Regions from separate parts of the Paenibacillus sp. Soil724D2 genome, predicted to be linked through region 3. Evidence: riboswitches for the same ligand, from Rfam matches in the RefSeq annotation. Region 3 holds a riboswitch; each other region holds the start of a gene.
What was found. A riboswitch is a leader RNA that binds a small molecule or an ion and turns the genes downstream of it on or off. The one in region 3 is predicted to bind cyclic di-GMP.

Region 1: linked by a shared signal. The riboswitch ahead of ASG85_RS06990 (dynamin family protein) and the one ahead of ASG85_RS15985 (hypothetical protein) in region 3 are both predicted to bind cyclic di-GMP.
Region 2: linked by a shared signal. The riboswitch ahead of ASG85_RS30365 (putative bifunctional diguanylate cyclase/phosphodiesterase) and the one ahead of ASG85_RS15985 (hypothetical protein) in region 3 are both predicted to bind cyclic di-GMP.
Region 4: linked by a shared signal. The riboswitch ahead of ASG85_RS29885 (putative bifunctional diguanylate cyclase/phosphodiesterase) and the one ahead of ASG85_RS15985 (hypothetical protein) in region 3 are both predicted to bind cyclic di-GMP.

The regions. Positions count from the first base shown of each region.
Region 1 covers NZ_LMRY01000005.1:48,471-56,377, forward strand. Annotated here, with positions in the region: gene ASG85_RS06975 (ATP-binding protein) at 1-790, opposite strand, end outside; gene ASG85_RS06980 (hypothetical protein) at 1,077-1,568, opposite strand; gene ASG85_RS06985 (dynamin family protein) at 1,585-3,834, opposite strand; gene ASG85_RS06990 (dynamin family protein) at 3,862-5,343, opposite strand; cyclic di-GMP riboswitch class I at 5,453-5,539, opposite strand; gene ASG85_RS06995 (hypothetical protein) at 6,508-7,248, opposite strand; gene ASG85_RS07000 (hypothetical protein) at 7,314-7,505, opposite strand; gene ASG85_RS07005 (hypothetical protein) at 7,726-7,907, opposite strand, start outside.
Region 2 covers NZ_LMRY01000056.1:82-7,988, forward strand. Annotated here, with positions in the region: gene ASG85_RS30355 (GNAT family N-acetyltransferase) at 425-847, opposite strand; gene ASG85_RS30360 (HAD family hydrolase) at 887-1,537, opposite strand; cyclic di-GMP riboswitch class I at 1,743-1,836, shown strand; gene ASG85_RS30365 (putative bifunctional diguanylate cyclase/phosphodiesterase) at 1,899-3,680, shown strand; gene ASG85_RS30370 (MFS transporter) at 3,702-5,033, opposite strand; gene ASG85_RS30375 (sulfite exporter TauE/SafE family protein) at 5,229-5,996, shown strand; gene panD (aspartate 1-decarboxylase) at 6,502-6,903, shown strand; gene ASG85_RS30385 (YheC/YheD family protein) at 6,896-7,654, shown strand; gene ASG85_RS30390 (threonine synthase) at 7,811-7,907, shown strand, end outside.
Region 3 covers NZ_LMRY01000015.1:8,318-16,224, forward strand. Annotated here, with positions in the region: gene ASG85_RS15980 (S-layer homology domain-containing protein) at 1-3,979, shown strand, start outside; cyclic di-GMP riboswitch class I at 4,259-4,353, shown strand; gene ASG85_RS15985 (hypothetical protein) at 4,400-4,642, shown strand; gene ASG85_RS15990 (metallophosphoesterase family protein) at 4,781-5,899, opposite strand; gene ASG85_RS15995 (LiaF transmembrane domain-containing protein) at 6,147-6,443, shown strand; gene ASG85_RS16000 (PspA/IM30 family protein) at 6,487-7,149, shown strand; gene ASG85_RS16005 (PspC domain-containing protein) at 7,152-7,610, shown strand; gene ASG85_RS16010 (PspA/IM30 family protein) at 7,614-7,907, shown strand, end outside.
Region 4 covers NZ_LMRY01000046.1:8,924-16,830, reverse strand. Annotated here, with positions in the region: gene ASG85_RS29895 (S-layer homology domain-containing protein) at 1-902, shown strand, start outside; gene ASG85_RS38785 (hypothetical protein) at 1,052-1,210, opposite strand; gene ilvA (threonine ammonia-lyase IlvA) at 1,378-2,634, shown strand; cyclic di-GMP riboswitch class I at 2,697-2,785, shown strand; gene ASG85_RS29885 (putative bifunctional diguanylate cyclase/phosphodiesterase) at 2,870-4,408, shown strand; gene ASG85_RS29880 (BMP family lipoprotein) at 4,667-5,740, shown strand; gene ASG85_RS29875 (ABC transporter ATP-binding protein) at 5,870-7,411, shown strand; gene ASG85_RS29870 (ABC transporter permease) at 7,404-7,907, shown strand, end outside.

The sequences.
Region 1 (7,907 bases), on a different contig from region 3:
TGGTTAAGCTTTCATTAATAGTTTCAGTAACGCCCTTGCTCATCCCTTCAGAAATAGCAAGGCTATCACTAGAATTAAAGCTTAAATCGCACCTGGAGAAAGGAACTAATTGGGAATATAAATTTTCATAGCCCAGTTTAATTTCCTCAATCGTGCGGTAGGAAACAGAGTCTGCAATAAATACAGCCGAAAAGGTTTCCCCTTTCATTGCATCAACCAACTTTTCCAATCCTTGGACAAAGACGGCATTGTTCTGATTCTTAAGCGAGGGCACTCCGGAGACAGAAGAAATGCTCTTTTCATTTTGGGATAAGTCCGAATTAAACAAGTGGGAAATAACTTTCTCAATTTCGGTATTGGTTAAATTAGTCATTTCGCTGCCCGGAAAATTCCCATCAAAGCTTTTTCTCAGTGCTTCCTTAGCCGAATTAACATCGTTTTCTTTGGAATTGGTACGGGTACCTAAATATAAATTTGTATGATTGCCATCGCAATCGATAATCATGATCAATGAACCGTTTACATTACCCAATGTATTATAAATGCTGGAAAGCTTGTCTAAATTGGAATTGCTCTCTTGCTTATCAAACACCAATCTGTTCACTTTAAGCAGCCGAATATTGTTGCGTGTAGATAAATCACTGATATGTTTAGGAATAGCGACAACATTACGATGAGCAAGCTCACTTAAGTAATTCTTCTGGACAAAATCAATAGAAACCTCGAAGGCCTCCTCCAGATCTTCAAAATTCCGTCCGTCTATCTCCACCATATCAGAAATATTGTTCACTTCGTCACCTCCTACTTTAAGTTTCGCTTTGATTTTTTCTTTTGTCCGTTATACTCACTTATAAATGGAATATTAGCATTTCGGATAAACTCATCTAACTTTTCAGTATTCTTAATGAACTTGTTTCCTATGCTCTTACTTTCTGCAAACATCACCGAGCTAGTCGGAGTTTGACTTTCGTAAGATTTTATTGCTTCTCTCGGAGTATCTGCGGTTTTACTATTTTCCTTTGGCTTTTGGATTTCGTTATTGTTATCGATTTCTTTCCTTTTAGGGGCCTCTTCAGCTATTTTTTGTCCTGAAGAATGAATAATAGAAGCAGTATGATCAGTAGTCCTCCCAATGCCGCTATTATTAGCCATTTTTTGTTCAACTTTCCCTCTACTATGTCTCTTGATTTTGAAACTGGTCGTTGTGTAACTAGTTTTTGTGTTTGGGAAGGCGAAGTTTTTGCAGGTCCTCTATAGGGTCTAACCACTTTTCCTACTTCAATGATAAATAAGAATCTTTCTTTAGAAAAATTGTTCCTCAAGTCGCTTTTCAGCAGTCCTAGATAATCTGTCGTCCATTTACTCTTTTCACTTTCCATATGTTGATTATCATGTTTAAGCCATAGGGGCTCAGAGAGCCGGCTTGCCGCATATTCTGCGGCATCCGTCACTTCATTCCCTTCATTCGTTGGATTTTTGGAAAGATAGGTACTTAAACCAACCCTAACTTGCTCCATGTCGCCTTTACTTACCGCATCTCGTAAAAACGTTTGTGGCTGAAATGTCATCCCGAACAACTCTCCCTTAGATTTCTAGAATTCGATCCAAACGTATAACAAAGTCTTGCAACCATAATCTCTTTTCATGATCCTCTTTCAGCTTCTTCTCCAACACTTCATTGTTACTTGATAACTCCTCAATTTCCTTAACTTTTAACAACAGCAATTTTTCCAACCGATCAATCTCTGTATTAAAGAATGTTTTTAATTTTTGCTCTTCTATGTGCAGATACTTTTCAGCTTCCTTAACATTTTGAAGAAGTTCTTTTTTTGCTGGGTACAGAACCTCTTCGGCAATTTTATCTACGTCCACAAATATTTTTGTTTTGTATACGGTTTTATAATAGCCTTCTCCCCAAGAGAAAGGATTCCACCAAGAAGAAGTGCTAACCCATGTTTCTCCGTCAGCTACAGACTTGGAATACTTGAGATCTTCCATCAGTGAGTCCACCTGCGGGATATATGCTTCGAAAATTTGGAACTCGTCTGCTTGAATAGCGTCTCCACTAACTTCAATTAAATCTTTTACATAACTCCTATACTCCTCAAGCAGCTGTTCGGCATCATTTTGCATGGTAGCTAAAATGATTAATTCCAGATCGGTTTTAATATCACTCTGCAGAGAAGAAATATCTTCTAGCAGCCTATCTATAATTTGTTTCGCTCTATTCTCTTCAATACTACCTTCATTAATAAAGTGAGCTGTAAAATTATCAATCTTTGTTTCAACTTTCCCTTCAACACGACGAATCACAGGATGAATCTCATATTTTTTGCGATTAATTCTTTCTTTAAAAACAGCAGCCTTTTGTCCTTTAGCTATTTCCTCTTGAATACGGTTCATTTGTCGATTAATATTGTTACGCAACTGCTCGTTTGTAGCCATTTCAGTTTGAAGATTTTGCTCCAGACGCTTCCCTTCAACAACATCTTTAAACGAACTAACGGCCGCCGTAATTTTCGATGTCACTGCATACTTATCCAGGTATTCATTGATAGCTTCTTCTATGGACGGAATACCGGAGTGTATCAGTGCCTCACTATAGGTATCCTGTTCTCTCTTGGCTCTATGAATGTCATCTATCAACTTTTGCTTCTTGGTGTTGCTTAACGGAGCATACTTAACCAAGTGCATTTGGGGCTCATCGATAAAAAAGTCATGTGAATTCAAAATTTGCTGCTGTTTCCGTGTAAGATTTATACCGTTCTGATGCATCCGGATGACTTTGGCACTCTCAGCAGAAACAGGAAATATATTAGGATTCTCAATTCCCTTATCTTGAAGATATTGTTTAACGTCATTTAATGTATCTTCAATGGTTTCCCTCTCTGGATCGAAAAGATCAATTTTATTAACTGCAAAAATAAACCTGTCCTTCGACTGCTTTCCACCGCTCTTCATTTGCTCGGCAACAATAGTTAACAAGTTATTATCGTCATCGGTACTTAGCTGAGTTGAATTCAAAACATATAGAACCAATGGTTTAGTTTCATTTTTGATAACGCGATACGTATGATCCTTATGTGCGCTGTTTCTAGAATTGTTAGGTCCTGGTGTATCTACAAGAATTAAATTCATTCTCTTCGATGATATGTAAGGGATTGATCCTTCAATTTCGATATGGGACACTTCTTCATTATCATTGAAGTGCTTCATCCGCTCACTATCAAGAGGCTGCAGCGGCTCATTTTCTTTACCATCCTTATCATAGCAGCGTCCGATGAACTCTTCCCGTCCAGGCACATTTTTAATACTAGCAATGGTCGCCGTACATGCAGCTTGCTTGGATGGCATAAACTCTTTTCCCAATAAGGAGTTGATTAATGTTGATTTTCCTGAACTCATCGTCGCAATTACAGCAATTTCAAAATCTGTACTAAGCGCTTTGTCAAAATTTTTCCTTATGACCTCGCTGCGTAGTTCATCAAACGGACCTCTCTGCATATCTCCCACTAGCTCGGTTAATTCACTTATTTTATCTTGTCTTCCTTCTGCCGGAATATGATCAAGTTGGATAGCGGCAAGTCGTTTCTGATTATATTTCATACAAGCTTCTCTTATATCGTCGAAGTCCGGTAATGTACCCTGAAATACAATTTTAAATTCCGTTTCGTTAAGCTCGCCAATTAAGATATCAATCAATTGGTCCAACCAAACCTGTAACCGTTCATTATAAAATTTGACCAGCCTGCTGTCTTGGCTGATGTTTTCCCCATCAAATAAAATCTTTGTTTCCACTTTATAGGGATTATATCTTAAAAATACTTCTGTCATTTATGTCACCTTCCGTAATTTGATTTCTCAACTGGTTAACTGTAATAAAAAGCGCTCCAACAAGCCAATACCAGTTTTATTCAGAGCTTTTTGTAAGGATTGTGAGCTAAGCACAATATTACCGACTTGGACATCGATGTGGCTTTGAATTTTAACTTCAGAGATGGATAAAGAGCTATTAAGATTTCTTGCGATAACATTCATATCATATTCAGGAATTTGAAATAAACTATAAAAGGAGAGAAGATCTCTTGTTTCTTTTCTTGTAAGCTCTCTTCCTTCCAGTGCATAAGTAAACAAGCTTGCTGCATAAGCTGAGATTGGAATTACAGTTGGAGATTTAACGCCATGATCGGTGATGTATTTGATTGCAATATTCAAAGAGTCAAACATGTCGTCATCAGCATCCAAATCCAGTTGATCCACCTTGTTCAGCAAAAAGATAATATTCTTATCTAGCGCTACTTTTAAAACATTTTTCAATAGAATGCTATCATCCTCAGATGCAAGGTTAGTTACGTTTAATACATATAAAATCATATCAATGTCTGCTGTTTGTAATATATTATACGTAATTTCACCGTGCTCCCTATCCCTCGAATTATTAGTGCCAGGCGTATCCATAAACGATATCTTATGTCCCTTGAGCTCAGAATACGAATGTACTCTGCCTTCTAACTGAATCCTACTCACATCGGGATTATGGTTCCAATCAGTAACATCGGAATAAGTTACATCCCTTCGACTATCTAATAAGGTCCCGGAAGCAACACCAACCTCTTTCCTTAACACAGGGTTATTGGTAAACTCAACTATTTTGGATGTGCATGCTTTATTTTCAGATGGAAACATCTGTTTACCGATAAGAGCATTTAATACGGTCGATTTCCCAGAGCTCATTGTAGCGATAATTAATACTCTCGGTTGTTTGATCAGATCAAAGTTTCGATGTTCTTGTATAATATGATAGAAATAGGACAAGCAAGATAACTTTTTATTTTCCAACAAACTATTCACATTTTCATGTGCTAGAATCTTTAGTAATATCAGCCTGATTTGAACAGTTGTTGAAGGTGCAATTTCGAACAAGTCAGAATAAAGTTGTATTATTTTATTATGGTAAAACTGTTCAAAATTAGAGAGATTCAGAAATAATAGTTCAGCCAGCAAAAGTATGCAGTAATTGGCCTCAATAAATTTCCATTTAAGTAACCAGTTCTTATCGTAACCTATGAGTCTAATTCCCTTTTGTAGTAAATCAGTTTCGTTATTAGAACTAAGGTCCATAAACTTATCAAAGTCATGTTCTGTGATATGAAAAGCAGTCTTATAAGAATTCATAATATCTAAAATCTGCTCATTGTTTCTTTTACTTGATTTCAAAGCAATATAGATAAATACGACATATGAATATCGAATTGAATAATTTTCTTTGAGAATGGGATGTTTATCCAAATTAATCTTAGAAACCATCGATTCCAGTTCATAGTCTAGACTGGTAAATTCCATTGTACTTCCAGCCTCCTTTAAGATTGAAAATTAATAATTTTCGGTTTATTCTTGAAATTCGAAAAAAACATCACACGCAAGTGTGATGAGTTAATTTGGACACACCACTTTAGGCAACTCGGCCACCATAGAGTAGCTCATCCTTAGGCCCGAAGCTTTGCGTCCTTACTTTTCAATAAGCTTGCTATTGTCTAGTAGTTATTAGAAGCTCCTAGTTATTTACAGTATAGGTCTAAAGACTTAACCAGTCAACTAAATATTACAACTTTCGGCATGGTTCCCCAAGTGGGAGGCGGAGTTTTGACGAACGAAACTGAAGATATGCTACCAATGATTTACACACCTTAAGAAGCTTGAATGCTGTGCTTCTTGTACCTAGTAATAGCATTTACATACGCAATAGCAAATGAAATTTTGAAGTAATCATACATAATTGCATTTTGTATAATTGGAGCTAAAATCTATCAATAATTTCCTTCATAAACTTTCTTCTGAAATGCTGAATTTATTATTGATAATGTGGAAGGGCTTCCATAAGTGGCGTTCGTATAGCGATTCGTGACAAAAAAATCAATTCAGTGAAGACCTTTTTAAATGCAGCAAACCTACGGGTCTATTATTTATTCACTGTTGGCATTAATTCAAGACTACGGAATAGTGACATGCTGAACTTAAGGGGAAGTGATGTCGTTGAAAAAGATGAACTATCGGGGCGCTGATTTGTATACGGGAGAAGAAGACAAATAAGGTGAGGGATTTCCAGTGATGTGCCCAGCGAGGCATTGAAGAGTACCTCGCTGCACGAAAAAACTATTCAGATGCCAAACCACTATTTATTCCCCGAAATCAGCACACTGGTAAAATCCCTTTGCAACGGAATCAAGAATGGGCCTGGGACACATACCCTACGGTAAACATTTGGCTACCATTAATATGATTCAAATACTTCTCAATCAAACAACTCCTAATTCGATAACTTGACTGACATATGTTAGAGAAAAGCTTGTTCTTACATATACCCTGTAAGGTAAAAATTACTGAATTCTTGGTCTCTATTATCATCGAAACAGCATCAGTAAAATGGATTTATGGTCTTCCTTGCTATATCATAGTTTGTTCGGAGAACTTAGTTCTGAAAATTGAGTTATCAAATTATTAAGCGGGCTAAAGTTTTAATAATTTATAATTAATATATGCTTTGAGTAATCTTGGTTGCATTAAAAAAGGGAATAGTGCAACTTTTAACTTTTCAACTATATCTTTCCCATTAGATGAGTCAACAGGAAACAAATTAATTATTTTCAAATAATCCATAGTTAATAAAGTAAGAACTATCCAAAAAATTGATTCATTAAAATCGAGCGCAACCTTATATGTATTCAGTATTGTTTTATCTTTTTTTACACGAATAACAAATGGTAAGGAAAATATAAAAAATGATAAAATTATAGCTATAATAAAGAACCATTTACCAGCTACTGAACTAGTATCGATAAAATATACTAAAAAAAAGGTAGCAACAAAAGGCACGCAGAAAAAATTTACTATTGAAGATAGAGCGACTGATTTATTAATTCTCTCTTGTTTCAGACCAAGGAAGCAAAATGATATTATTAACAGAAATATGTATGTTATTATATTTTCTGCATTAAATCTATCGCTACTCGATACAATAATAAATATGATACCTATAATTACACCTAGAAATAGTACAAATCCATTAAGTAACATACGTCCGACCGTAATAAGAATCGTGATAAGTACATTAATTATTTTAGTTATCAATTTCCCAAAAACAAAAATGTATTCACTTATTATTCTAGTTAATTTTTCATGTATAGCAGATCTTGCATTTTCAGAAATACGTTCTATTGTTTCTTCAAGTCTAATAAGCCATTCTTTCATTGAGTTCTCCTCTAAAGATTTAGTTAATATTCAATTTTATTAATAATTCATAATCATTTTAGATCTCATAATAACATCTTCAATTTCCTCGAATTAACAATAGTTTGGGTCATATAAAGCAGCGAGTATAAATCCAATGAATAAATATAATGGCGAATAGGCAAAGTATCCATGCCAGACTTTCTTATTTTTTCAATCCATTTCAACGCGGCATCTTTTCCGATTTCACGATTCTGCATCGCAAACTCTATAGTCATTGGCAGGATCTCGTATTATATCGCATGCGAGTCAAAAATGAGAATTTCATAGAGGCAGTTACAATCCGCTTCGTGCATCGATTTCAATTTTGCATGTCCCACCAGTTAACTTGCTCACTGATTACCCTTCTAGAGTCGCTTCCTTGTAAATATCGGTCCTAATCCCTGATTTCATACCAGTAGATGAACATATTCTAGGGAATTAGTGTTTTTATAACAGTCACGAAACTGAATTAATTGGAGTTCTTAACCTGGCTCGATAGGCCTCAATAAATGGATCAATCATTTGCCTTGCTAGTGCTACATATTCTTGCTTTTCATCCAAAAAGCTTTTTAATGCATTTAAATCAATCTTAAGCTTCTCTTCATAAATGTTTACTAGCGCTTCTGCCCCAGGAGTAT
Region 2 (7,907 bases), on a different contig from region 3:
ACTGCATTTCTCCCGAATCCATACTTGGAAAAATCGGACTTTATTATGAAATTGACTCTTTTAAACAACACCATTCAACCGCGTGTTTGAATTCATTCATCCAACAACCTCAACCCAGCATAATTGACGATTGATCCCGGTTTAAGACCTCAATATTGAGCATGATTAGACGAATGAATCGAATGTCTTCTCCTACAAATTAGAAAACAAAACATCAGGATGGATTTAACTTTACCTCCCCCTAACCCAAAAACATTTAATTCCATATAGATAGAAAAAAAAGGATCTGAGTCGACGACTCAGATCCTTTTTTGAAAGAGATAAATATACTTTGAGGAACAACGCTCCGCGATTTCAATTTCTAACGTCTTTTTCCAAAAATTACGAATCGTAGTTCCGTTTCTTTAACAGTCTCTGCGATCTCTTAATCCTCTTCCGCTTCTTCTACCTCATATGTACATAGAAAACGCTCTACACCCGGATATTTCTCTCCGAGGCTGCGAATGACAAACCCAATATTCCGATAAAATTGGACTGACTCTTCATCCGTTTCTGCCACGATTCGAACGGGGTGCATATCTTCAATAATTTCTAGGATAATCCCTCGTCCAAAGCCTACCCCTCTGCTCTCCGGTTCAACGGCAAGATGAGTGATCGTCATCTCCTGATTATCACTGAGTTCAAAGCCGATAATGCCCACCATGATACCTTCGGATTCATATCCAAACAACCATAGATTAGCATCATTTTCATAACGATCAATGACAGGTTGCAACGCCTCAGGATCGGGGAAAACGCTGTAACTCAGCAGTTCTTGTATATCATTTTCATTTAGTCGGGATTTCACATTTACTAACATCTTTATTCACTACTTTCGTATTGTTATCTACACATAATCTAACAACTTAAGCAAGCTGTCAATATGAGCTACAGGGGAGATTCCCTTCTCCTTCATCAGATGTCCGCTCAGCCCGTAGCTGATAAAGGGAACTCCTGCATCTACGGACGCTCTGCCATCTATCCACGAATCTCCGATTGATATCCATTCGCTCTCAAGAATGTGTGGAAAATGCTGCTTAGCGGCTAAGTATCCAGATGGAGATGGTTTCATCGCTTCCATTTGTTCTCTTCCGATGATCAAATCAAAGTATGGATGAATTCCCGTTGTTTCCAGCGCTTGTACCGCTGCCTTGTATGAATTATTTGTCACAATAACCAGGACATATCCCGTCATTAAAGCTTTCAGGAGCTCGGAAACATGGGATTCCAGTCCTGCGCCTTCCATGCCGATTAGTTCATGTTGAACGACCATATGCATCACTTCTGTATAGGACTCTTCAGACATCCCGTTCGCTTTCACATACTCAATCATGGTTGAAGTGGTATGCTCTTGAATCGGAAAACCAACTGGCAATAAATCATGATCAATAAGGTAGTCCGCCACTTGCTTTTTCATCATTTGGAAATTAATCTTAGACCTCAGCAGTGTATTATCCATATCAAAAATAATGCCTCGAACATGGCTTGATTTATACATTGAACCTCACCTATCCATCTTTAGAACTATAAAAAATCAAGAAATTAGCATTATAAATTATTCTTAGTTGAATTCGACATCGTTCGCTAATTATATGCAAATACCGCTATAGACACGTCATTTTTAACTAATTATAATAGGGCGTATTAACTGGTATTTAAGCTTTACACATCACTGACTAGTGCCTTATGAACTACATAAATAGAATCGTAAAAAGCAAACCATTGGAAACAATGCGACGCAAAGCCATGACCTAAGGCATCCCTAATTGGGATTGCTATGGACGACAGGTTACCGAGTCAAGGAGTTCATCCTTTCATTCGGGATGGGCTTTTTTATTTATACGAAATGAGGTTGATTCATGCACCATACGCTAACAGATAATTATCCAATTTACCTCATGCTGCTAACGTTCATTATTTCAATAACTGCTCTTTACTTATCCTTTAATAACAAAAAAGCACTCCAAGCTTCGCTATTAGAGTCTGCTATCGATTGTATCATGATGTTTAATTCAAGTGGGAGGATCATTGCGTTTAATCCTGCAGCAGAAGCCATTTTGGGTTACGAACGCAAAGAAGCTCTAGGGCTAACGTTAATCGATTTTCTTTTTGAAAAAGATGGCCAGGAGACAACCTTCTTAAATCTGCTATTCACAGCCAAAGATGAATCGATTATCGGTAAGCGAACCGAATTGAAAGCATTTCGATCGGATGGCAGCGTGTTTCCAGCGGAAATAACGATTACGAGCACTCCGTATAAAGGAAGGCATGTTTATACAGCTTATCTCCGTGATCTGACTGAAAAAAAGAAGTCCGAGGAAATGATACAACAGCTAGCCTATTTTGATCTTCTGACAGGCTTGCCGAATCGCAACCAGTTCAATCAGCTTTTCCATGATGTGTTAAACAAAGCCAAACAACATAATCAAAGCTTAGCTCTACTTTTCCTTGATGTAAATCGGTTTAAACTCATTAACGATACCTTAGGCCACCACTTGGGAGATCTGGTGCTGCAAAAGTTCTCCGCACTGCTCTCGGAAAGCTTGTTTGCACAAAGCATTGTTTCCAGGCTAAGTGGCGATGAATTTGTGATTTTGTACCCATTCGGGAATCGGGAGTCAGCAGCTGTGCAAGCGGAGAAAATCATTCGACAACTGGAAGCTCCTTTCCAAATTGATGGTCGAAATGTTTTTGTTTCCACTAGTATCGGTATCTCTTTGTATCCAATCGATGGAGAAGATCCGGAGGTTCTACTGAAAAATGCTGATCAAGCGATGTATTTGGCCAAAGACCTCGGTGGAAACCATTATCATTTTTATGAACAGGAAATGAGTGTCATTTATTCGAGGAGAAGTGCATGTGAGCAATCCCTCCGGTCAGCTATAGAACATAATGAGCTCTACCTCATGTACCAACCCAAATTCCATATTCCTACTGGCAAAATAATCGGGGTAGAAGCTTTACTACGGTGGGATAGCCATGCGTTAGGAAGCGTCTCTCCGAAGGAATTTATTCCTATTGCTGAAGAGTCCGGACAAATTATTGCAATCGGAAAATGGGTTTTACAAACTGCCTGCTTACAAATGAATAAATGGCAAGCTGCGGGCATGGAGCCTGTTCCTATTGCAGTGAATATATCCTCTGTCCAGTTTCATCAAGAAGATTTGGTGACAATGATTCTCGAGATTCTGCATCAAAATAAGCTGGAAGCACAGTATTTAGAACTTGAAATGACCGAAAGCATTTCGATGAATTACGACCTTAGCTGCATGGAAAAGCTTTATGCTTTAAAGCGTGAGGGAGTTAAAATCTCTATCGATCATTTCGGAACTGGTTATTCTTCTTTAAGTTATTTACATAACTCTCCAGTGGATACGTTGAAAATTGATAAATCGATCGTTCATGAGATCTCTACCTATAATTCGGAATCTTCAATCATTGAAGCTATTATGGCTATGTCACATAGTTTAAAAATGAGTGTCATTGCCGTAGGTGTAGAAACTCATGAACAGCTCAATCTTCTAGAAAGATTTGGTTGTGAAAATATACAAGGATACTTATTCTCAGTTCCACTTACAGCTGAGCTATTTGAAAAGAGTTATGTTTTCCATGATACAAATGCTAGTCCAAATGCTTTATGAAAAAAAGCCAGAATGCGGAGGTTACTCCGTCTTCTGGCTTTTCAGATCGGACGCCGAACGAATAGCAAACGGCATGGCCAATGAAAGTAAGCTTGCCAAAAGTCCAAACACGAACATACCGTGAATACCTGTATAAAAGACGCTGGATTTCGTAAGGATTGCACCCATAATGGTTACGCTGACCGCTGTTCCAATATTCCGTGCAAAGAGCTGCAACGAGGTAGAAATCCCCTTCTGGTGCGCTGCTACAAGCTGCTGTGAACCGATTGTAGTAATAGTGAAGATTATCCCATAAGCAAGACCAAGCGTCGTTAGTGCGGTAAACGTGTACCAGAATGGAGTACCCTCATGTATGAAATAAAATAAGGCAGCTGTAATGACGAGTATTATATTACCTATGACTAGAAGCCGTTTATATCCATAGCGAATTACCCATTTCCCACCAGGAACAGCAACAGCCATCCACCCAATGGATGTGCTCAGAAGTGCAATACCGCTAACAAACAACGAGTAGCCTTGATTTTGCAGGAAGAGAGGTATGAAGCTGGAAGTCCCAAAGAGAGCCGCGCAGCTTAGAAAAGAGCTTGCAATCATAATGGCCACTGGACGATTGCGCAGCAGATTTAACGGAACGATTGGCGCAGGATGTTTTCTCTCATATAAAAAGAAAGCAATCATAAATATGCCTCCTAGCGCGCCATACATATAGCTATAACGCTCAACTGCTGTAGTAAGCAGCAATAAGGAAATGCCACAGGCAAACAAAATAGCTCCGCCATAATCGACTACGGCTTTCTTCGGTTGATACACTTCCTTATATGGCTGCAAGGCAAGAAGCGCAACGATACATACCGGTATATTAACGAAAAAAATCCACCGCCAACTCAGGTAGGTCACGAAAAACGTACCCAGTAGAGGTGCTAATATGGCAGATAACCCCCACATCCCTGTGAAATACGCTTGTACTTTACCTCGCTGCTCCACCGGATAAATATCTCCCGCAATAATGGCAGGAAAGGGCATCATCACCCCTGCACCAATTCCTTGAATCGCTCTGAACAAAATCAGCTGCAGCATACTCTGGGATAAACCGCAAAGCACAGATCCGAAAAGAAACAGAAGTATGCCTGCTGCATAGATCCGCTTCCGCCCAAATAGGTCAGATAATCTGCCAGCTAATGGAGCTAATACAGTAGACAGGACCATATAGGAGGTAAATGCCCATGCGTACAGGTCATTGCCACCAATTTCTTTCACAATAATCGGCATTGTGGTATTCGCAATCGTGGTATCGATAGACGACACTAATACCGCCAAAACGATACTCACCATAACCGTAGTTCGATTTCTAATGGATGTCACCTCCTAAATACTACTTTTTTTCACATCCACATATTGTAACTGATTCCAGAATGAATGAATAGCATGTTCAGAGCATTATGAAGTCAAATCAAAAAGAGTTAAAAGTTTTCCTTTACATAATGCTTTTCTATATAATAAAATTAATCCAATATGGTTAGTGGGTAATTGGATTGGGGACATGACAACATGACTTTAACAGTTTTATTTATGGGCGTATTTGTTGGTTTTATGGTCGGATTGACTGGTGTAGGCGGAGCTTCGCTGCTCACCCCCATTTTGATCCTGATTGGAATAAATCCTTCAATTGCCGTGGGAACAGACCTTCTTTATAATTCGATTACAAAGCTTTTTGGCACGATTCAGCATTGGCGGCAGAAAACGATTGATTTCAAGCTGGTTAAAATGTTGGCCATGGGTAGTATTCCAGGTGTAATTGCAGCTATTATTTTTTTAAAATTATTCAATTCGTTCTTTCATAATCAGGAGATCATTATTAAGCATGCTCTTGGTTATGTCTTGATTCTGGTGGCGTTTGCTACTTTGTTTAAAGTTTTCTTCGGCCACAAAATCAAAGAAAATCGCTGGCAGCTCCAATCTTTGGAGGAGAAACGAGGACTAACCATTACAATTGGGGCTGTACTGGGTTTTGTTGTCGGGCTTACGTCCATTGGATCCGGCTCCTTGTACGCTATTGCAATGCTTTACTTTTTCCGTATGAACCCGGCTCAGCTCGTCGGAACTGACATTGCTCACGCTTTCTTCCTTGCAACGGCAGCAGGCATTCTGCATGCCAGTATGGGGAATGTGAATTATACGCTCGTCCTCAACCTACTCATCGGTTCCGTTCCCGGCGTCGTTATCGGCAGCATGCTCTCTGCTAAGGCACCGACCAATGTTTTGCGCATGATTATTGCAAGTCTGGTATTGATTAGCGGCATTAAATTAATTGGCTGAATCAGAGCTGAGACTCCGTTTTTATTTCCATTGAACCGATCATTCATACGAAGAAGCGTCCGAGTAAACTTAATCGGACGCTTCTTGCTATGCTCTTAACTTGTCGTTTTGTGCGGTTCCCCGGGAAATACCTGCCTTTTATTTCAACGTCATTGCCGCTCTTATCGGGATAATGAATTGGCTCGTTGGCTTGATAATATGTAAACCCAGCATGAGTGACATTGCCAACATTTCCGTTACAGCAATTGCAGCAGCTATTCTCCAATATATCCCCTTTAACCCTTCTCCGCGTTTGCCCGATCAATAACCAGAATAGGCTGCAGAACTTTTCACTCCCATCTACCCAAGTTTTACATATATCCGTTTAATTAGTATATCATAGCCCTAATTCAGCGTGGCATTTACCCATTTTTCTTTGGAAATAGGCTATAGCCTACACCAGGAGATCGACCTTAGTCATACTTTGTGATGAATACCCAATGTGATGTTAAAGGAGCTACTGCATATGCTGCGACTAATGTGTAAAGGGAAGATCCATCGTGCGACGGTAACGGAAGCCGATTTGGATTACGTGGGAAGCATTACCATAGACAGTTTATTAATGCGTAAAGCGAATATTTTACCCTATGAACTGGTTCAAGTCACAAGTCTGCGAAACGCCACCCGGTGGAAAACTTACGCGATACCTGCGCCGGAAGGCTGCGGCAAGATCGGTTTGAATGGTCCCCCTGCCCACCTTTTTGCTCCTGGCGACCTCGTTATTATTCTAAGTATGGGACTCATGAATGAAGCCGAAATTAACAACCTCAAACCTCAAGTGGTCTTCGTTGATGAACGCAATCAACTGCTCAGGGTTGAAGAACATGATCTTGTTATTCTCAAGCAAGAAGCGAAATCTAATGACTAAACTAAACACAAGTAAATGGACCAAATATAAGCTGCTGCAGAAATCGTCTGAACTTCGTGTGAATCTTCCAGAAACAGCATGGCTGCGAAAAAGCTCTTTCTGGCGCATGATAAAAAAATACAGTCAGGTCATCATTAAACCAACTGGGAGCTATGGGGGCAATGGTGTCATTCGGATCAAAAAGATGGATTCTTCCACATATGAGGTACAGGATGGCGCTACGAAGAAAAATTTTACAAACCATACCCAATTAAACGCTTATATCAAAAAGAAAGCGAGCAAAAACAACATTATTCAGCAGCGAATTCCGCTTGCTACGGTGAATGACCGGCCCTTTGATCTCAGAGTGATGGTACAGCGACGCCTAAACTCACCTTGGGAAGTGACCGGTAAACTGGCCAAAGTGGCCGGAAAGGGCTTTATCGTAACGAATATTCGCATGAGCAGCGGCAAGGTCGTATCGGTGGAACATGCTCTCAAAAACTCGGCGCTCAAAAAGATGCGGGCTTCTGATCTCCTCTCACAGCTCGATAAAGTTGCCTTGCAAGCCGCTAAGAAATTGGGTCCTTATTATCCTTGGGTGCGGACGATGGGGATTGATATGGCATTCGATAAAGAAGGGAATGTTTGGATAATTGAGGTTAATTTCGCTCCAATGCTTGAGCTATTTTTGAAATTGAAGGATAAGTCGATGTTCTACAAGATAAAGTCATTTCACAAAAAGAAAAACAAAAACAAACCAAATATTTGAATCGCTAAAATAAGTTGGAAAAATAAAAATAAATCAAAAGACACAAGCCGTTTCCATCTTCTCCTCTTGGTAATAGTCTAAATAAGAGTTTGCAATAACAAAACTCTTATTAAAACTATAATAGTTTTCTATTGAAAACTTTGAGGAGGCCCGGAGATGAAGCGATTGGGGCTTTATTGCTCACGATGTTCTGCAAGGCTCCCTTTCCGTTATCAAGAAATGAAATGCGACTGCGGTGGCACTTTATTGGTCG
Region 3 (7,907 bases):
TGAGCTGCTGTTTATCCGTACAAGTGATCTTCAGGTTGTTAAACAATTGCCGATAGGTTCCGGCCCATCTGGAATTGCCATGGATAATGGGAAGTTGTACATTCCCTTATCGGGGGCGACGCAAATTAAGGTTGTCGACATCGCCTCACAAGCCATTTCATCGACGATTAACACAGCGGGCGGCCGATCTCCATTTCGTGTAGCTGTTGATGGGACTAAACTTTACTATGTAGTTAAGGACAACTCTAGTTTTATATACGATATTAATTTAACTTCCAATCAAGAGACACAAGTTGACGTATATCCAAATGATTACTATATGGCTGATCTCGTTGTGGATACAACAACTCACACGTTGTATGTGGGCGAAAGTGGTTTAAGTGGTACCGATCTAGCTGCTTATAGTACCCAGACAGACACTTTAATACCTAATAATCAATCTACCTATTATGAAGGCTATGGCTTCTCCTACCCAAACCGTAAAGTTATCCTAGATGGTAACGACGTGTTTTTTGCAGGGCATAAATTAGATAAGAGCAATTTAAAAATCATACATGGGGACTACAAAGATGGTTACTATGAGAATAAACTTTATCATGTAAAAGGCAGCTATGTATTTTCCGATACCGCTGTGTATGATCGAGATAACTTTACGAAAATTACGAACCTGCCTTACACAACAGAAAGAGTACTAATGGATAGTACGGATGCGGTTTATTTATTCAATACGTCAACAAAGACGGTTGATAAGGTATCACTTAATCTGACGCCTACAAATACGATTACGCAAGCAACCTATTCGGATAATAAATTAAGCTTTACTGTACCGATAACGGATATGGTATTCAGTCAAGAAACTGGCCTCGTATATGCCGTATCCCAAGATACAAACAAACTTCTATATATTAATCCTGCTACGCTTTCTATTGAGCATGAGATGTTCATAGGCTCGAAGCCGACAGATATTGATATTTATAATGGGAAGCTTTATGTGGCTTTGTTCGGTAGTACTAAAATTGCTGTTACCGATACTCAATACACCGGCGCCATTGCAAGTTTGATCGTTAATGAGCCACCATTCCAAATCGCAATTAGCGCAGATACAATCTATTATTTACCAGAATACGGAGGCAGTGGTAATCGTAATTTGTATACGTATGATGTTGCTTCCGGAGTATCTAAAAAGGTTGTGTTCAGTGATCAAATCAACACATCGTTCTATCAAGGTGACCTCATCTATAGTCCTGAATTAAACAAACTATATATTGGGGAATCGCAGTCATCCCCTTCTTCTTTATCGCTGGTTGGCCCGGATCCAGCTAATGCTGGGAAATATAAAACATATGATAAATCAAACGGATATTCACCTTCATCCCGACCATTGGTAAAAGATGAAGCAGAAGTCTTTTTTGCAGGGAAAAAGCTGGACGCTAGTAATTTGAAGTTAGTAAATGCCTCATACGGAGAGCAGGTCATTTTTGCAAGAAATCAATATGTCTTCTCGAAAAAAGCTGTTTATGATCGAACCAATGCGAATAAGCTTTTCGACCTTCCTTTTACAATAGATAACGTGACGATGGCAGATGACGGCAGTGTAGTGCTCTATAGTCTAGCTAAAAATGGTATCTATCGTTATACAAGTGTTGAGGAGATTAAGATCCCTAGGGAAGTTCCCAAAAGCTCAAGCTTTACTGACACGAACTACACATCCGGGCAAATACAGGGCAGCTTGAAATGGGCAGTACCGGATGATCAATCCTATATTACAAGCTATACTGCTTATTATTTGGATGCTCAAGGCAATAAGCTAGGTATGATAGGCGAACTAGCAAAAGGCGGTGCCAATACAATCTCTGTGGCCAGCACAGCCATACCTGCTAATGCCAAGCAAATGGGTGTTTTCTCTAAAAATGCTTATGCGGAAAGCGTCAAATATACGGCATCACCTATTTATGATTCACCGAATTTCTTGACTGGAAAGCTATCGTTCACTGAGGCTAATACGTCCTCTGGATTATATACTGGCTCCCTTCAGTGGTCGCCAGGCGATGAAACAGGAATTACAGGCTACGCAGTTTATTTTCTAGATGCAAATTTACAGGCCGTTGGTAATGCGATCACCAAGGTAAATGCTGGAACAGTTACGTATGGTGTTTACAATATCCAAACCGTGCCCAGTAATGCTGTAAATATTGGAGTTGTAGCTCTCAATCATTTGCAGCAGGAACTGAATATGATCAGTTTAATTAATGTTTGGGATAATATCTCTGCTGTGCCTGTAACAGTAGCCAATTCTGTTTATCTCCCGGCTCCCGGTGCAATATCCTTTACAAGCACGGAAACGGATACTGGCAAAGTGGGAGGCGCTCTTTCATGGAAAGCTGCTATTGATCAGTCGCAACTGACTGGATATAAAGTGTTTTTCTTGAACGCTAATAATGAAAAAGTGGGAAATTTAGCTATAGTTAAAAAAACAACAGGAAGTTCATATCGAATTACGATTCCTAATGGAACTGTACTACCTTCTGGTGCTGTCAAAATCGCAATAGCAGCTGTGAATACATCCGGAGAAAGCAAAAATCTATCGGTATTGGAGAGTATTGAGACTATAGGGACTCCAGATCAGGGAACAGATCCAATTCATGTTCCAGATCCAAATCCAAATCCAAATCCAGGTTCAGGATCAGATTCAGGTTCAGGTTCAGGTTCAGGAACGGTACCAGATTCAACTGTACCAAAAGTGGAGATAAGTACTAACGATAAGGGACAAATTGTAGTCAAGCTTACATTTACAAATAAACAATTGGCTGAAATCATTGCTAAGCAATTACTGAGTCAAGTGGATTCTTTGATTAAAACGGTTGTTATAGAGATTCAAGGACAAGGGGACTTTGCTCAAACGGAGTTAAGTGCATCTGCAATCACACAAGCAGCCTCCTTGAATGCCGAAACCATGATTCACGTTCAATCTTCAATAGGGGAAGTAAAGTTTAGTGCGGATTCGATCAAACAAGCAGTTCAACAACAAGGTCTAGCTATAGATACTACAAAAATCACAGTATCTTTAAGCAAAATTGATGCCGAGTTAGAAAAGTCTTTTGGTATCCTGCTTCAAAAATCCTCTGTAGAGCAAGTATTAAAACCAATTGATTTTACAATACAAGCGGTGTCTGGGGATAAACAAACCGAGATAACCACAGTAAACTCTTACATTCAGCATTCCCTATTGGTTCCTGGGCTGACGAACATTACTGCTATCAAGAATTTGGCTGGTGTGGTATTTGATCCCATTACAAATACTTACTATCCAGTTCCAACGTTTTTCACGGTTAGTGAAGATGGAACACTGCAAGCAAATATGATACGTAAGGGTAATTCCATTTATTCCTTAGTGAAGAATGTAAAAACTTTTGAAGATGTACCTTCGTCTCATTTTGCCAAGGAAGCAATTGAAACCCTGGCATCTAAATTCATTGTTTCTGGTTATGATAACGGTTCTTTTGGATATGATAGTCCAGTTACACGTGCTGAATTTGCTGCCTTACTCATAAGAGGGCTTGGCATTCAGCCAAAGAGTGGATTGCCTGCAAAATTTAATGATGTACAAACAAACGCATGGTATGCTGCGCCCGTGTATGCTGCTGTTGAGGCTGGTTTAGTAAGTGGATATGAGGATGGTACCTTTAAACCAAACCAACCGATTACCCGTCAGGAAATGATGAAAATGGTTCACAGTATGCTGCAAGCAGGCGGATACACCAAACAATTAACGGAAACGGAAAAGAACGCGGCTATTAACAAATTTGGAGATCAATTGAGCATTCAACCATGGGCAAGAGAGGCAGTTGCAGTTGGTATACAGGAAGGCATTGTTAATGGTCTTACCGATTCAACCTTCTCCCCTACAACACTCGCGGATCGAGGACAAAGTGCTAAGATACTGTATCAATCTTTGAAGGTTTTAAAATTTATTAATTAAATGTAGCAGGCGAATTTGGCGACCGTACCCTAGTTGGGACGGTCGTTTCTTATTTGGAGGATGGATATCAGTACGATGGTATGGTATGAATGGAGAAGGGCGTAACGCCAAGAACATTGTTCTACTTAAACTTTTTTGTATGAAATCACACACTTTGTGTACGGATTACCTCTTTTTTGTAGAAAAATGTTGAATTTCATTATTTTATGGAATACCATGGAAATAGATAGTTCTTTACAACTAGAAATAATCACTCAAACACACCTAATATCAAGCAATAATGAACAAAGGCAAATCCATCGAAAGGTGGAGACGCAAAGCCACGGGTCTAAGCCATGAATCACATGTCATGGGATGATAGCCGGGATACTCTTTAGGGGCTTGTTTTTTTATTGCCAAAAAAGAAAGGAGGGTCTCAAAATGGCAACATATCTTATGCTGATTAAAGTATTCGACGATGCCGAAAAGGTCATATACAAATTTGGTCCAACAGAAGAAAGTTTGGGTGAAATTGAATTTAATCTAGTTCATGAGGAATTTCGGCAGCTAGAGAGAGTCCCAGGTACAACCAAAGACCATATGTTCATGAAGGCTGCTTCTGCTATTGCAAGATGTTATGCAGAGGGAGACGGTTTTCCGGATAAAACTTTTTTTGCTTCATAAATGAGTTGTTTCAATTACTATCTTTCCGTACGATACATGCGACCCGCAGCAAATGCGGCAAGATTTTGTTAGATTACAAAAACTGCTCTAAATATTTTTGTAATTTCTTTGTTGAACGAAGTTATAAATGATCATTAACTACCTAGCGGCAACGCTCGGTAGTTTTTTCAATTCCGCCCCATAACGCTTCACAAATGGCGGCTCAATCCATCTCTTCTCCGAATGCTCACGCCCCTGAATCACAATACGATCCGTATAAACGTCCACAACAATACTCTGGCTAGCCGCGCTGCCTTCAGGCTCATTTTTCGAATTCCATATTTCGTGGACAGAGGCGCTAGATACTGCTAGGAACTCCAGCTGTTTAATCTGCTTTGTAGTCTCCAAATTCCAGTGGGTATGTCCACTGAAGAACACCACATTCGGATTCGGATACGCATTTACAATCGCCCTAAGCTCTTCATGCTGTACAACTCCGAGCTCTTGATCCGAGCCGTCCACGGTATGAACGAGCGGTTGATGCAGGAACACGAAGATAGGCTTGTCCGGCGCCGCAGCCGCAGCTTCCTTCAATTTATCTTGAAACCAAGTAAGCTGTTCAGTGGATAGATAAGCGTCTTCTTTCACGTTAGGATCCACATCGCGATAAAACTCACCCCCAAGAAATAGAAAGTGATAGTCCTCCATGACGAGCTCATGGTAGGGCTTTTCATAATTAAACATCTGATGGAATAGGTCAATGGCCTTTTGGCTTGTCCAATTCGGATTCAGCCTGCTGGTATCTTGACCGCCACTCTTCGTCTGCCACATTCCATAATACTCATGATTTCCCATCGTTGCATGTACGGGAGGTAAAGGGTGTTCGCTCATAACGCTGACCAGACTCCGATTATCGGCTTCGTTGCCATTGCTAAGGTCACCATTCAGTACCATAAGTTTGCTGTCAGGTCGAATAAGACGGTGATCGGCTAAAGCAGCACGGAAGCGCTTTTGAGAATCTTCGTCTTTTGCACCCACATGTATATCGCTCAGCACGGAAAAAGAAAAGAGAGGCGCGTTACTTGCCGTGGACGTTTTTTTGGGAACAGTACGAAAAAGTTTTACCATAGGCAATGGCTCTTTACTAAGAATATCCGCCTTAAACGATTTCGAAACAGGCGCTATCGCCGTTGCTTCCCAAGCATAAGTAGGGAGTAATAGAAGGAATAGAGCGGATAATAGGATGCGTATAGTTAACGTTTGTAATCGTTGTTTCATCTAAGTTAAACCTTCCTTTTCCCAGGATAAAAGCGTTGGTGACCGAGTTCGTTAAGTATTTAACCAAAACGTCTGTCGTATAAACACTGTTTTTGCCTGACACAGGTCTTAGATGCGCCCCGACTAAGGTCTAGGAACAAATACCGTCGTTAGTCCGTTTTGGAAAGCTTCGTTTTTACCTAAAATAAAGACATGAACAAGAGCACAGCAAACAACAAAGCAAACAACGAAAGGCGGTGACGAAACGATGAAAAGAAATACAGGCTTAGCCGCTCTGCTAATCGCATTCGGTGCACTGATTCTGTTAAATAAGCTAGGCGTTCACATGGGACCATTTATTGGCTCGGTGATGGGATACTTGATTCCAATAGGAATGGTTGGCCTTGGTTATGTAGGCATACAGAACGGCAGCAAAATCGGTTGGATTATTGCAGGGCTTGGCGCTATCATCCTGATAGGTAAGTTAGCTGGTTGGATCATCATTTTACTGGCGATTGGGTTGATAGGTTACGGAGTTTCGATGTTAACAAGAAGAACTGTGTAATGGAATGAAACGAATACAGAGAGTGAAAAAGGTGGTATGAGAGATGAGCCTATTTAGGCGAATGAGAGACATTACCGTAGCAACACTGAATGAACATTTGGAGCGATCGGAAGACCCGGTCCGCTTGATTGACCAGTACTTAGCAGCGCAGCGTGAGCAGCTTCAACAGTCCGAGAGACTGTATCAACAATGTGTAAGCCACGCCGCTTCACTCCGACAGCAATATCTGACGGCGCTGGAAACCAAAGAGAAGCGCGAGCATCAGGCGCTGTTGGCTCTGAAGGCCGGCGAAGAACATATGGCAAGGATCGTGCTTCAAGAAAAGCTGCAAGCCGAAGAGAAAAGTGAGCAGTATCATGAATTGTACGACCAAGCAAAGCAGTCCATCCTTGATTTAGATGAAGAGCTGCAGCAGCTTAAAGCGGATTACAAGGAAGTGGCAGACAAACGCAGCTACTACTTAGCGCGAATGGAGTCCGCACGGTTGCAGCAAAGACTGCATGCTAGAAGCAGTGTGACGCAGGATGCGACACCACGGATGTTCGGTCGCTTGGAAGAGCGCGTATCCGATATGGAGCTGCATGCCAGAACGCTCCGCGATGTAAGACGAATGGGGCGCGAAAGCTACTATAGCGGGGGGAACCCGGCAGTAGATGCTGAAATGGAAGCTCTTAGAAACAGACTGCAGCAGGAGGGAGCCAAGTAATCATGAGCAAACTATACCGCTCACGAAGAGATAAGAAAGTTACTGGCCTATGCGGTGGACTCGCCGAGGCCATGAATGTAGATGCAACGCTATTACGTTTGTTAGTGGTGATTACCACAATCTTCACTGGAGGAACAGTCATTTTCATCTACTTTGTAGCTGCACTTGTTATTCCAAAGGAACCTGGGTACGATCAGCCGCCATTTGATCCTTATGCTGGCTCATATGGCCGTCAAGGCTATAATGGCGGGGCATGGAACTCTCACAAGCCGCACCACCCTAGCCATGCGCCACAACAAACGGGCTACAATGCTCCGTACGACGCAGGGAAAGTAAACAACATTGACGAGATGATGAAAGACATTGAAAAGAAAGCTCTGCAAAGAGAAGTAGAAGAACTGAGAGCCAAAGTCGCTCGCTTCGAACAACAACCAATTGATATTAAAAAAGGAGACGTGTAAACCATGGGAGTATTTACAAGAATGAAAGATATGACAAAAGCATCAATTCACGAGGTATTGGATAAAATTGAGGATCCGATCGTTATGTTGAATCAATATTTACGGGATATGGAGCAAGAAATCGCGCAAGCTGAAGTTACTGTTGCTAGACAAATCGCCAATGAGCGCAAGCTGAAGCAACGTCTGGAAGAGTCTGTTCGTCTCGTGGCTGACCGCGAAGCAAAAGCTTCCGCAGCGATCAAAAATGGCCAAGAGGCTATCGCTCGCCAAGCCGTTGAAGAAAAATTGTACCACGAA
Region 4 (7,907 bases), on a different contig from region 3:
TCAGCAATCTGCCTTATCCACAGCAAAAGCCGCAGGTGCTGGCCATTGATAAAGCCAAGGATCTTTGGCTCGCGCAGTTTGACATCAAGTTAAATTATGTGGCCGAAGGCAGCGGGTTCATCGGTGGAATTCCCCTGGAGAAATACAGAGTGATGGTGGCAGCTGGGGATGTCCCGCAATCCATGGATCTGAAGACAGACGGGAAATTAGATGCAAAGCTTGTCTATTCACTCGTTCCTAAGTTCAACCGTGAACCTTTCCTTTTGGATGCGCAAACCGGTCAATGGCGGAATAGTGAAACAGGTGATGTAATGTCCTTGGACAAAGTGACAGTAAGCGACATTGACAATCACTGGGCTAAAAATGAGCTTCAGCTTATGCTTGATTATCAAGCGCTGGACGTGAAGGATGGCAAAGTGAATCCAGACCAAACCATTCAACGCGGTGAGTTAGTCAAAATGCTCGTTATTGCCATGAATGGCGGTAACGGTGGTATTTATTACGGGGCAGAACGGAAGGCATCATTTGCCGATGTGAGCAAATCTTCTCCTTATTTTGCCTATGTTGAAAATGCGGTTGATCGCGGTTTACTAGATGTAGGTGCTGAATTTAATCCAGAAGCAGCTATGAATCGTGAAGAAATGGCACAGCTGATCGTGAAGGCGCTTGGCTACAAGAGCCTGACGAAGTTCGACGGTATCTTCAATGGCAATTTCACAGATGCTGCTAAGCTTAAGCATGTTGGGGATGCAGCTATTGTAGTGGGGCTGAACATTATGTCACTAGACGATGGACAATTCGTACCTCAGCAAGAAGTGACGAAAGCACAGGCGGCCAGCGCCTTTTACCGCTTCTTGCAAAGACGGTCTGAGCTTCAGGAGCAGCCTCGTTACTATTACTAAATAAGCTGTTGAGGGGAGTTAGTTAACTCCTCTCATAACCAATAAAAGAAGCCTCTAAATCCACTTATGAGTGGGTTTGAGGCTTCTTGTGGTTGAGCGGGCTACAGATGTTATCTTGCCTTCTCTGATAAGGACATTGCGTCCTAGCTCTAGAACATTGGGAATACATATCGAACTAGGAAATACAGGACGCCGAAGATGATGACGACGTAAGCGGCATATTTGATGAAAGTAGAAGCAACTAGACTGGAATCCGATTTTTTCTCCACATGGCGTTCTTCGATATCGATATCGCGATGAGTCGACATTTGAACCACTCCTTTGAAGTTGTATTGCTATGTAATACCCTGCTGGGCACGAAGTGAAACACAGGAAAAAACGCTGCCAATATTATTTTCGTACAGGCGGACAGAGTTGTGCTACAATAATCTTTAAAACTTTAATAGCACAATGCGGAGAAAGGAAGTAAGAGAAAATGGTTGTTACCAGTAAAGTAGGTTTGGAAGATATTATTAGGGCCAATCATGTGCTCAGCAGGGTGATCGAACCTTCGCCGTTGCAACGCAATGAGCTGCTCTCTAACTTGTATGAATGCAACGTTTATCTTAAACGTGAAGATATGCAAATTGTCCGTTCTTTCAAAATTCGTGGAGCGTATAATGTGATTCAAAGCTTAACACCGGAGGAACGCGAAGCAGGTGTCGTGTGTGCGAGCGCTGGCAATCATGCGCAGGGAGTGGCTTATTCCTGTAAGCAACTCGGTATTGAAGGCAAAATCTTCATGCCGACAACAACGCCGAGACAAAAGATTTCCCAAGTTAAGCTATTTGGCGGATCTTTTGTTGAAGTTATTCTCACAGGTGATTCATTCGATGACTCCTCTAACCATGCCAAAGCCTACTGTGCTCAAGAGAATAAAGTGTTCATACACCCTTTCGATGATGTCCGCACGATTGCTGGGCAAGGCACAGTTGGTCTCGAGATTATGAATCAAATGCCCGAATCTCCTGACTATATCTTCGCAACGATTGGCGGAGGCGGCCTGGCAGCGGGAGTTGCAACCTATGTGGATAGTGTTTCTCCACGAACACGTATCATCGGTGTTGAACCGGAGGGCGCGGCAAGCATGACGGAAGCGCTGAAGCAGGGGAAGGTCGTGACCTTACCCACGATTGATAAGTTCGTAGACGGAGCAGCCGTGAAGCAAGTGGGCGAGCTTACTTTTGACATTTGTAAAGAAAAGCTTGAGGATATCGTCATTGTTCCTTCTGGCAAGGAATGTACAACCATTCTGGAGCTTTACAACAATAACGCGATTGTCATTGAGCCGGCCGGCGCGCTCCCAGTTTCAGCCCTCGATGCCTATCGGGAGCAGATTCGCGGTAAGAATGTGGTTTGTATCATCAGCGGCGGCAACAATGACATTGACCGTATGCAGCAGATTAAAGAAAGATCGCTCGTGTATGAAGGCTTGAAGCACTACTTTATCCTTAATTTCCCGCAGCGTGCTGGGGCCTTGCGCGAATTTCTGGAAGAAGTCTTAGGACCCACAGACGATATTACAAGATTTGAGTATACGAAAAAAAATAATAGGGACGACGCTCCAGCGCTGGTCGGCATTGAGCTCAAAAATAAAGATGATTATGAAGGTCTTATTGAGCGCCTATCTCAGAAGGATTATGGCTATATAGAAATAAATAAGGACCCCAAGCTATTTAACTTGCTTATTTGAGGAAAAATAGCCAAATGTGGAATGAATATGATATAGTTAATTAGTCCCATTTATTCCCTTAATATCGTAAAAGGCAAACTTATCGAAAGGTAAGGACGCAAAGCTGCAGATCTAAGGTTGCCCTCGCAACAATGATGGCTGGGCTGCCGACAGGTTGCAGTTTACCTAGACAGGTACACCTACGGCTATTCCGATTCGGAATAGCCTTTTTTTCATCAAATAAGGAGGTTCAAGAATGAGAGGCATACTTTCTAAGTGGATACAGCATATGAAAGCGCAAACGTTGGTCTATTTGGGCGTGCTGGGCTTCTTTTTGTTGACCATTAATCTACTTGCTGCTTCTTCTTTCTCCTTTTCGCCTTACGTTTACATTAGTGTGCTTGTTCAAGCACTAATCTGTCTATTTTTTGCGAAGAGTGTAGGGCAACTGCTTCTTACTAGTAGAGAGCAGGAAGAAAAGAGTAAACAACTAGCCTTTCTGGCCTATCATGATACATTAACGGGATTACCCAATCGCCGATTGTTTAATGACCGATTGGAGCGGGCGCTCCTGCATGCGCAGCGTAATGAACAACTGGCGGCTGTTATGTTCTTGGACATGGACCGATTCAAGGATGTCAACGATTCATTAGGTCATGCCTACGGTGATCGTTTAATTCGCCTTGCAGCAGAACGTTTGCTGGGCTGCCTGCGTGGATCGGATACGGTGTACCGCCAAGGTGGCGACGAGTTTACTATATTACTAGAATCTTTTGCGAAGCCTGAAGATGCAAGAGTTGTAGCTTCCCGAATTCAAATGGCTCTGGAAGAGCCTTTTATCCTAGATGGAATGCCAGTAACCATAACGGCTAGTATAGGGATAGCGTTGTATCCGTTAGACGGTAAGCTGCCTGAGCAGCTCATGGCGTATGCAGATGAAGCGATGTATGCGGCCAAGAATCGGGGGCATAACCAGTTCCAATTCTATGCCTCTGACATCGATGCCATGGTGAAGAGCAAAGCTCACATGGAGAAAGAGCTCCGATTGGCCATAGACAACAATCAATTTGAAATCCTATATCAGCCTCAATATGAAATAACAAACCGAAAATTAATCGGAATGGAAGCGATCATTCATTGGAGCAGGGGAGACAACCTCCTCGCAACTAGTATGGATTGGAAGAAAGCGGCCGAGGAAATGGGTTTCATGATACCTATCGGAAAATGGGCTGTACGAACGGCGTGCAGACAGATGAGAATCTGGCAGGACGAGGGCTACACACCGCTGAGAATGACTTTAGCAGTAACGGCTTCACAGTTTAAAGATGAGCATTTTATTGAAGAAATTGCCGTTGTTTTGAAAGAAACAGGTATCAATCCCATGTTGGTGGAGCTGGACCTTACGGAAAGTATCACATCTTCCAATGTACAAGAGGCTAGCGAGAAATTGATTATCCTGAAGAAATTCGGAGTGCGTATCGTGATGGATGACCTGTGTACAGGTCTTTTTACACGAAGCGGGCTCGAAGGTATGCCGCTCGATAGCGTAAAATTAGATAGCACATTGATTCGGGATTTGGTAGACGACGATGAGAATCAGCTGCTGGCTGCTGCCATAATTCGCATGGCTCACCGTCTAGGTTTAAATTTAATTGCAAAGGGTGTCGAAACAGAAGAACAACTGGAGCACTTGAGACTTTTGCAGTGTACGGAAGTGCAAGGAATGCTGTTCAGCAGCCCGTTAGGACCCGAACAATTCATGAGACTTATGAACGATAAAATTAACAAAGGGTAATCTAGATTTTATTAACCAGTGGTAGTATAATAAATAATTGGGGCTTGGAACCTATATTGTAGGGGCTTACAAAAAGACCATGTCAACTTGTATGACATAACGAATTATGTTAATTTGCTGGTGTATCGCTTTTATCTTGGGTTTCAAAATGATACACTCATGCTTATAGCCAGTCTTACATAATTTAACTAATTTTGGTCAACCTACAATGTGAGATTTCGTGGTTTTAAATTAATTGATCCTATGGGGGTAATAATCATGAAGAAAATGCTTTCAACAGCTCTTATGGCTGTAACGGTTTCTGCATTAGCTCTTTCCGGCTGTGCCAAAAAAGAAGAAACGAAACCGGCGGCTTCAGCAACTCCAGCTACTTCTGCAGCTGCAACAGCTTCTGCGGCACCAAGCAACAACAGCGGTAAAGACTTCAAAATCGGAATGGTTACCGATATTGGTGGCGTCAATGATAAATCTTTTAACCAAAGCGCATGGGAAGGCTTGAAGGCGCTTGAGAAACAAACAGGCGTTAAAGTGAAAAACCTTGAAAGTAAAGGCGATGCAGATTACACGCCTAACTTAAACCAATTCGTTAAAGACGGCTACAACCTAACTTGGGGTATCGGCTTCTTGATGGGCGATGCGCTAAAAACAGTAGCAACTCAAAACCCAAATGCTAAATTAGCGATCATTGATAATGTCGTTGAAGCTCCAAACGTAGAATCCGTAACATTCTCTGAGCAAGAAGGTTCTTACCTTGTTGGGGTAGTTGCAGGTCTAACAACAAAATCAAACAAAATCGGCTTCGTTGGCGGTATCGACATCCCGGTTATCAAACGTTTTGAAGCTGGTTTCGTAGCTGGCGTTAAAGCGGTTAATCCAAATGCTAAAATTCAAATTAACTATACAGGCGCTTTTGACAAGCCAGACCTTGGTAAAGCAGCAGCAGCAACGATCTACAACGATGGCGCTGATGTAATTTTCCACGCAGCTGGTTCCACAGGTAATGGTGTATTCAACGAGGCGAAAGACCGCGCGAAAAACGGTAAAAAGGTTTGGGTTATCGGCGTAGATAAAGACCAATCCCTTGAGTTCGGCGATGAAGTTACACTGACTTCCATGTTGAAACGTGTTGACACAGCAGTTATTCGTGTTTCCAAAGACATCATCGACAACAAATTTCAAGGTGGTAAAGTGGTTACACTCGGTCTGAAAGACGATGGCGTAGGCCTTCCTGAAACTTCCAAGAAAAATGTATCCGCGGAAATCTTGAAAAAAGTGGATGAGTTCAAAGCAAAAATTATTAGCGGCGAAATCAAAGTTCCTGAAAAACCTTAATTTAGGTATAAAAGGCGTTGCGGTTACGAACGATAGGTTTGCTTCTGTTCAAACAAGGCTAGTTATAATAACTAGCCTTGTTCTTTAGTTTTAGAGGTAATTAAAAAAATTGATCCTTAGGGTGATCTGATGAGTGAAGTAGTCCCTGTTGTTGAGCTTAGCAACATTACGAAGCGGTTTCCAGGAATAGTGGCGAATGATGCCATTAGTTTAAAGCTGATGAAGGGTGAAATTCATGCCTTGCTTGGCGAAAATGGCGCGGGTAAATCAACACTAATGAACATTGTGTTCGGACTTTATCAGCCGGATGAAGGTAACATTAAAGTGCAAGGCAAGGAAGTGTTTATTGATAGCCCGAATCGTGCTATCGAGCTTGGCATTGGTATGGTGCATCAGCATTTCAAGCTGGTTCAGCCATTTACCGTGACAGAAAACATTATTTTGGGCATGGAGCCCAAAAAAGGGTCGAAAATCGATTACAAAACAGCGCAAGACAAAGTACGTAAGTTATCGGAACAATATGGTTTGCGAGTGGATCCAAAAGCGAGAATAGAAGATATCTCCGTCGGCATGCAGCAGCGTGTGGAAATATTGAAAACGCTGTATCGCGGCGCCGATATTCTTATTTTTGATGAACCTACAGCTGTACTAACGCCGCAAGAGATTAGTGAATTGATGGTCATTATGCGCAATCTTGTCAAAGAGGGCAAATCCATCATTCTCATTACACATAAGCTGAAAGAAATTATGGAGATTGCCGATACCGTGACGATCATTCGTCGGGGCAAGGTCATTGATTCTTTAGAAATCGCGAAGACCAATCCGCAAATTCTGGCGGAGAAGATGGTCGGTCGCGATGTTTCCTTCAAAGTGAACAAGCAGGATGTGAAGCTTGGAGAACCCGTTCTCCAGGTTCAAGAACTAGTCGCGCGAAACCAGCAGGGTTTGCCTGCTTTGAAGGGGCTTAATTTTGAGGTGAAAGCCGGAGAAATTCTGGGCATCGCCGGTGTTGATGGCAATGGACAGAGTGAATTAATCGAGGCGTTAACCGGGCTGCGTTCTATTGATAGCGGTCGTGTGCTGCTGATGGGAAGCGATATTACAAACTATACACCGAGAGAAATCTCCGAGGCTGGATTGTCGCATATTCCTGAGGACCGGCACAAGCATGGACTCGTACTCGATTTTACTATGAGCGAGAACATGGTGCTTGAAACGTATTTTCATCCTGCGTATAACAAAGCTGGTTTCTTGAATTATGAAGCTATCGATCGCCATGCGGAAGCGTTGATTAAGCAGTTCGACGTTAGAACGCCAAGTATCTACAATAAAGCGCGTTCCTTGTCAGGTGGTAATCAACAAAAGGCGATTATTGCCAGGGAAATATACAAAAATCCCAATCTTCTTATTGCCGCGCAACCGACGCGGGGATTGGATGTCGGTGCAATCGAGTTCGTGCATCGTCAATTGATCGAGCAGCGGAACAAAGGCAAAGCAGTTCTGTTGATTTCTTTTGAACTGGATGAAATTATGAATGTGTCGGATCGCATTGCCGTTATCTATGAAGGACAGATTGTGGGAGAAGTGCTGCCGCAGGAGACGAACGATCAAGAGATCGGTTTGCTTATGGCTGGCAGTAAGCGCACAGAGAAAGGAGCTGCTCATGAATAAGGTTGCTCGCATTTTTACAAGTGAATCAGCGGTGAATCCGATCGTGGCGATTATACTTGGGCTGTTATTCGGAGCACTCGTGATGCTGGCAGGCGGATATAACCCGATTGCCGCCTATGGGGCGCTATTTTCTCGTATTTTCGGTAATTCGTATGATATAGGTGAATCTATTCGTGCGATTACCCCTCTTATTTTGACGGGATTATCCGTTGCATTCGCATTTCGTACAGGCTTGTTTAATATCGGTGCAGAAGGGCAATTCGTCATGGGTATGACGGGGGCTACATTTATCGGTGTCAAATTGACAGGTCTTCCATGGATTATTCATGCTCCATTAGCTGTAATCGTTGGTGCGCTTATTGGTGGACTATGGGGAGCTATTGCGGGCTATTTGAAAGCAAAGCGTGGAGTTAATGAAGTCATTACAACGATTATGTTGAACTGGATCGCTTTGTTCCTGTCGAATTATATCATTAATCAATTTCTTCTAGAGCCG